3 regions of the Serratia sp. A07 genome follow, and region 1 is predicted to be linked to each of the others. Evidence: predicted binding sites of a transcription regulator. Region 1 holds the regulator's gene; each other region holds the start of a gene.
What was found. The regulator CRP, encoded in region 1, controls carbon source genes, mostly activating them, when cyclic AMP is high. The targets are predictions, from matches to a motif close to ATGTGANNNNNNTCACAT.
Positions count from the first base shown of each region.

Region 2: a site for CRP is predicted at 1,232-1,249, ahead of glpT (glycerol-3-phosphate transporter). Genes of this name have one in related genera too.
Region 3: a site for CRP is predicted at 759-776, ahead of AC4PR2_RS20505 (PTS mannitol transporter subunit IICBA). Genes of this name have one in related genera too.

Region 1 covers NZ_JBZXDO010000007.1:23,709-25,912, forward strand. Annotated here, with positions in the region: gene AC4PR2_RS09715 (OsmC family protein) at 1-361, opposite strand, end outside; gene crp (cAMP-activated global transcriptional regulator CRP) at 744-1,376, shown strand; gene AC4PR2_RS09725 (YccS/YhfK family putative transporter) at 1,427-2,204, shown strand, end outside.
Region 2 covers NZ_JBZXDO010000012.1:76,776-78,979, forward strand. Annotated here, with positions in the region: gene glpT (glycerol-3-phosphate transporter) at 1-1,003, opposite strand, end outside; gene glpA (anaerobic glycerol-3-phosphate dehydrogenase subunit A) at 1,368-2,204, shown strand, end outside.
Region 3 covers NZ_JBZXDO010000025.1:25,826-28,029, forward strand. Annotated here, with positions in the region: gene AC4PR2_RS20500 (DUF3053 domain-containing protein) at 1-367, shown strand, start outside; gene AC4PR2_RS20505 (PTS mannitol transporter subunit IICBA) at 908-2,204, shown strand, end outside.

The DNA.
Region 1 (2,204 bases):
TGTTGAGCATCAGCGCCACCGAGCAGTATTTCTCCGCCGACAGGTTCACCGCACGCTCGACGATCTTGTCGGTCAGGTCCTGGCCGGTAACGATGAAGTGCAGGTTGATATGGGTGAACAACCGCGGGGCTTCTTCGCGGCGCTCGGAGGTCAGCTTCACCTCACAGTCGCGCACGTCGTTGCGCCCTTTTTGCAGGATGGACACCACGTCGATCGCGCTGCAGCCGCCCACCGACATCAGCACCATCTCCATTGGGCTGGGCGCTTTATCACCGGCGTTGCCATCCATCAGGACCTGGTGGCCGGAGGCCGATTCCCCCAAAAACGTTAACCCTTCCACCCATTTAACTCTTGCCTGCATTCTGGTCACTCCGGTTGATTTCTTAAAATCAGAGTACGCTTTCGCATAGAAACAGGCAACGTAACCTGATGCTAATCATGCTGAAGCGAGACAACACGAGACACCCGCCTTACTCTGTGCTACAAACAGAGCCGCAATAAATCTTTCCGGGACACTGAATTTCAGGGAAACGCCCAGAGAAAGGCTCCTTTACCGGTATGTTAACAGAATGTAGCTTGCAGCGCTTACGGCAAGTTAATATGCTAGAGCGACAGCGTATTTTTATGACACGCCTCAAAACTTGCCGGTAGCCCTCGCTCATGACTGCGGCTACAGGCGAGTTTTACAGGGAACTCTGACCCCTGTGACACAAGGCAGCGATAACAACAGAGGATAACAGCGAATGGTTCTCGGCAAACCGCAAACAGACCCTACTCTCGAATGGTTCCTGTCTCATTGCCATATCCACAAATATCCATCGAAGAGTACGCTGATTCACCAAGGTGAAAAGGCCGAAACGCTTTACTACATCGTGAAAGGCTCCGTCGCGGTGCTGATCAAGGATGAAGAAGGTAAAGAGATGATCCTGTCCTACCTCAACCAGGGGGATTTCATCGGCGAGCTCGGATTGTTCGAAGAAGGCCAGGAGCGCAGCGCCTGGGTTCGCGCGAAAACCGCCTGTGAAGTGGCCGAAATTTCCTACAAGAAATTCCGCCAGCTGATCCAGGTGAACCCGGACATCCTGATGCGTCTGTCCGCCCAAATGGCGAGCCGCCTGCAGGTCACCTCCGAAAAAGTGGGCAACCTCGCCTTCCTGGACGTTACCGGCCGCATCGCGCAAACCCTGCTGAATCTGGCGAAGCAACCTGACGCCATGACTCACCCGGACGGCATGCAGATCAAGATCACCCGTCAGGAGATCGGCCAGATCGTCGGCTGCTCGCGTGAAACCGTTGGCCGTATTCTGAAAATGCTGGAAGATCAAAACCTGATTTCCGCCCACGGCAAAACCATTGTCGTCTACGGCACCCGTTAATCCCTGAAAAAACGGCGCAGTCTGCGCCGTTTTTTTGTCTGCTCTCTGCCATGTGGCGCCGCCTGATCTACCACCCGGAAATCAACTACGCACTGCGACAAACGCTGGTGTTGTGCCTGCCGGTGCTGTTCGGCCTGCTGATAGGCCAGCTGCAGCTCGGCCTGATGTTCTCCCTCGTGCCCGCCTGCTGCAATATCGCCGGGCTGGATACGCCGCATAAGCGCTTCTTTAAACGACTGATCGTCGGCGGTTCGCTGTTCGCCTTCAGCAGCGTGCTGCTGCAACAGGCCCTGCTGTGGCACGTGCCGCTGCCGGCGCTGATGCTGGGCCTGGCGCTGCTGCTCGGCGTCACCGGCGAAATCAGCCCGCTGCACGCCCGGCTGTTGCCGGCGGCGCTGGTGGCCGCCATCTTCGCCCTCAGCACGGCCGGCACGGTGCCTATCTGGCAGGCGCCGCTGCTGTACGCGATCGGCACCGCCTGGTACGGCTTATTCACCTGGTTCTGGTTCAAGCTGTGGAAAGAGCAGCCGATGCGCGAGACGCTGAGCCAGCTCTACCTGGAACTGGCGGACTATTTCGAAGCCAAATACTCGCTGCTGACCCAGCACACCGATCCGCAGACCGCGCTGCCGCCGCTGCTGGTGCGCCAGCAAAAGGTGATGGACCTGATCAGCCTGTTGTACCAACAGCTTAATTTCCTGCCGCACGCCAACAATCTCGAGCAAAAGCGCCTGCAGCGCGCCTTTCAGGTGGCGATGGACCTGCAGGAGCACATCACCGTCAGCCTGCATCTGCCGGAAGAGGTGCAAAAACTGGTGGAGCAGAGCC
Region 2 (2,204 bases), on a different contig from region 1:
CGATGGTCACCAGCGTCATGAAGAACACGCCGGTGGCGCCGCGGTTGCCTTTGAACACTTTGTCCGACATCCAGCCGCACAGCAGGGTGCCCGGGATACCGGCGTATTCATACAGGAAGTAGGCCCAGGACGACTTGTCCAGTGCGAAGTGTTTCACTTCTTTCAGGTAGGTCGGCGACCAGTCCAGAATGCCGTAACGCAGCAGATAGACGAACACGTTGGCGACCGCGATGTACCACAGCAGCTTGTTCGGCAGAATGTACTGCATGAAGATCTGCTTGGCGGTCAGCTCTTCTTCGTCTTTTTCGCTGTAGTCGTCCGGATAGTCGTTTTTGTACTCTTCAATCGGCGGCAGGCCGCAGGATTGCGGGGTGTCGCGCATCAGGGCGAAGGCGATCAGGGCCACCAGGATGGCGCCGAAGGCCGGCATGTACAGCGCCGCGTGCCAGTCGTTGAACCAGGCCATACCCAGCAGGAACAGCAGCGGCGGCAGGCCGCCACCCACGTTGTGGGCGCAGTTCCAGATGGAAACGATGCCGCCGCGTTCTTTCTGCGACCACCAGTGCACCATGGTGCGGCCGCACGGCGGCCAACCCATGCCCTGGAACCAGCCGCACAGGAACAGCAGGACGAACATGATGGCGATGCTGGAGGTGGCCCACGGCACGAAGCCCATGAACAACATCACCGCCGCCGCCAGGATCAGGCCGGCAGGCAGGAACACCCGCGGGTTGGAACGGTCGGAGACCGAACCCATGATGAATTTGGAGAAGCCGTAGGCGATGGATATGCCCGACAGCGCGAAGCCGAGGTCACCGCGGCTGAAGCCTTGTTCGATCAGGTAAGGCATGGCCAGGGTGAAGTTCTTACGCACCAGATAGTAAGCGGCGTAACCGAAGAAGATCCCCAGGAAAATTTGCCAGCGCAGCTTACGGTAGAGCGGGTCTACCTTATCGCTCGGCACACGGGCGGTGTGTGCGGCCGGCTTAAAAATACTCAACATGAGCGCCTCCGATGGCTTTATCTGTTATCACATCAATATGACCTTTTACGTTCATTTGATGATTGAGCGGATATCGAATGTGGTGTTTTTGTGTTCCATAACGAGCGCCATTGTCATCAAATACGCCTGGTGTCGCTGTGACGAATGGCGCAATTGTTACACTTTCATGAAACCACGGCGGATTTTGAGCGATTCGTTAACGTTATGAAATAGAAAAACGTCCAAAAATCGTGATTATGATCACATTGATGGTTTTTTGTGGACATTTTTATTTCGTTTCATGTTCGTTATTGTTCCTTATCAAACAAAGACCCTAATAACCGTGGCTCAATAGGCTCATAACTACCGATCCTGAGGGAGCGACATGAGCAGCTATTTTGACGGCGGCGAAACGGATGTGATCATCATCGGCGGCGGCGCCACCGGTGCAGGCATCGCCCGCGACTGTGCGCGGCGCGGCTTGCGCTGCATCTTGCTGGAACGCCACGACATCGCCACCGGCGCCACCGGCCGCAACCACGGTTTACTGCACAGCGGCGCGCGCTATGCGGTGACCGACGGCGAGTCGGCGCGCGAGTGCATCGAAGAGAACCGCATCCTGAAACGCATTGCCCACCACTGCATCGAGCGCACCGATGGGCTGTTCATCACCCTGCCGCAGGACTCGCTGGACTATCAGCAACAGTTTATCGCCGCCTGTCGCCGGGCCGACATCGACGCTGAAGCTATCGACCCGCAGCTGGCGCTGCGCCTGGAGCCGGTGGCCAACCCGGCGCTGATCGGCGCGGTGCGGGTGCCGGACGGCACCGTCGATCCCTTCCGGCTGACCGCCGCCAACATGCTGGACGCGCGTGAACACGGCGCGCAGATCCTGACCTACCACCAGGTGGTGGGGCTGCTGCGCAGCGGCGACCGGGTGACGGGCGTGCGCGTTTACGACCATCAGAATCAGCGGCGTTATGAGCTGCATGCGCCGGTGGTGGTCAACGCCGCCGGCATCTGGGGCCAGCAGATCGCCGAATACGCCGACTTGCGCATCCGCATGTTCCCGGCCAAAGGGGCGCTGCTGATCCTCGGCCACCGTATCAACAACATGGTGATCAACCGCTGTCGCAAACCGGCGGATGCCGACATCCTGGTGCCGGGCGACACCATCTCGCTGATCGGCACTACCTCGACCCATATCGATTACGACCAAATT
Region 3 (2,204 bases), on a different contig from region 1:
CGGGGCGTTGAACCTGCTGGGCCAGCAGATCCAGTCCGCCAAGTCACAGGCGGATACCGCCCGCGCGGCGCTGAAGCAGCCCGACGATCTGAAGGCGGTGTATAACCAGGCCTATGACAAGATTGTCACCGCACCGGCCAACGCCCTGATGCCGGCGATCCCGACCACCGCCAGCTTCGTGCAGGATCTGGTGCAGGTTGGCGATTTCCTGCAGAGTCAGGGCAATCAGGTCAGCTTCAACAACAACGGCGTGCAGTTCCGTACCGCGCAGCAGGTGGCGCAGTACAACACCATGATGTCGAATCTGGTGGCCAAACAGCAGAACCTGGTAAACGCGCAGAAAGCCATTCAAAGCGTGACGCAATAACGCCTCCACGCACGCAGCAGGCCGGCATTGCCGGCCTGTTTTATTTCCCCTCAGCGTTTCCAATAGCTTGCTGGTTTATTGCGCAGGCTTCTGTACTACACTTCAATTAATCCATTCATTCGGCAATGTAGTTTTCTTTCATTCATCACTTCGCTAGTTCCCGGCGGGATGAGTGCTTACAGGGAAGATCAAACAGAGCGTCGCGATCGGGCGCTGCAGCCAAAAATAAATTGTGATGTTTGTCACAATTTAAAAACAAACCACCAAGTTAAAAATGTGACAAATATCACGTTATTACGGGTTTCAAGGCGGTTTTTTTCTCACTGTGCTTTTTTTACACGCCATAAATGTGATCTTTGTCACTATAAAGGGTGGTTTGTTGGGGTGTTGTATGTGATTTGTATCACAAAAAATCCGTGAAGTTCGCGTGACAAAAACAGCGTGATAGAGTCCGTTTCGCATACAGCGGCAACACGGCTGGATCGTCACAACAATAATCACGCGCTCTATTGTCAGCGCGTAACAATAGGGGTGTGTTTTATGTTTTCACCAGACATCAAGGTCAAAGTACAAAACTTTGGCCGCTTCCTGAGCAACATGGTGATGCCCAACATCGGCGCCTTTATCGCCTGGGGGATTATCACCGCGCTATTCATTCCAACCGGCTGGCTGCCGAATGAAACCTTAGCCAAGCTGGTCGGCCCGATGATCACCTACCTGCTGCCGCTGCTGATCGGTTATACCGGCGGGCGGCTGGTGGGCGGCGATCGCGGCGGCGTCGTCGGCGCCATCACCACCATGGGCGTCATCGTTGGCGCCGACATGCCGATGTTCCTCGGCGCGATGATCGCCGGCCCGCTGGGCGGCTGGGCTATCAAGCACTTTGACCGCTGGGTGGACGGCAAGATCAAAAGCGGCTTTGAAATGCTGGTGAACAACTTCTCCGCCGGCATCATCGGCATGCTGCTGGCGATCCTGGCCTTCCTCGGCATCGGGCCGCTGGTGGAGGTGCTCTCCAAGCTGCTGGCGGCGGGCGTACACGTCATGGTGACGAACAACCTGCTGCCATTGGCGTCCATCTTCGTTGAACCGGCGAAAATCCTGTTCCTGAATAACGCCATCAACCACGGCATCTTCTCGCCGCTGGGTATCCAGCAGGCTACGGAAGCCGGTAAGTCGGTGTTCTTCCTGATTGAAGCCAACCCAGGCCCGGGCATGGGCGTACTGATGGCCTACATGTTCTTCGGCCGCGGCAGCGCCAAGCAATCCGCCGGCGGTGCGGCAATCATTCACTTCCTGGGCGGCATCCACGAAATCTACTTCCCTTACGTGCTGATGAACCCACGCCTGCTGCTGGCGGTGATCCTGGGCGGCATGACCGGCGTCTTCACCCTGACGATGCTGAACGGCGGCCTGGTTTCTCCGGCTTCTCCGGGTTCGATCCTGGCGGTGCTGGCGATGACGCCGAAAGGCGCCTACTTCGCCAACATTGCGGCGGTGTGCGCAGCCTTTGCCGTCTCCTTCGTGGTGTCCGCTTTCCTGCTGAAAACCTCCAAGGTGAAAGAGGATGACGATCTGGAAGCCGCAACCCGTCGCATGCAAGAGATGAAATCGCAGTCCAAAGGCGGCGCAGCGGCGTCGGCATCGGTCGACGGCGATCTGAGCACCGTGCGCAAAATCATCGTTGCCTGCGATGCGGGCATGGGCTCCAGCGCCATGGGCGCCGGGGTGCTGCGCAAGAAAGTGGCCGACGCCGGGCTGAAGAACATCTCGGTGACCAACAGCGCCATCAACAGCCTGCCGGACGACGTGGATCTGGTGATCACCCACCGCGATC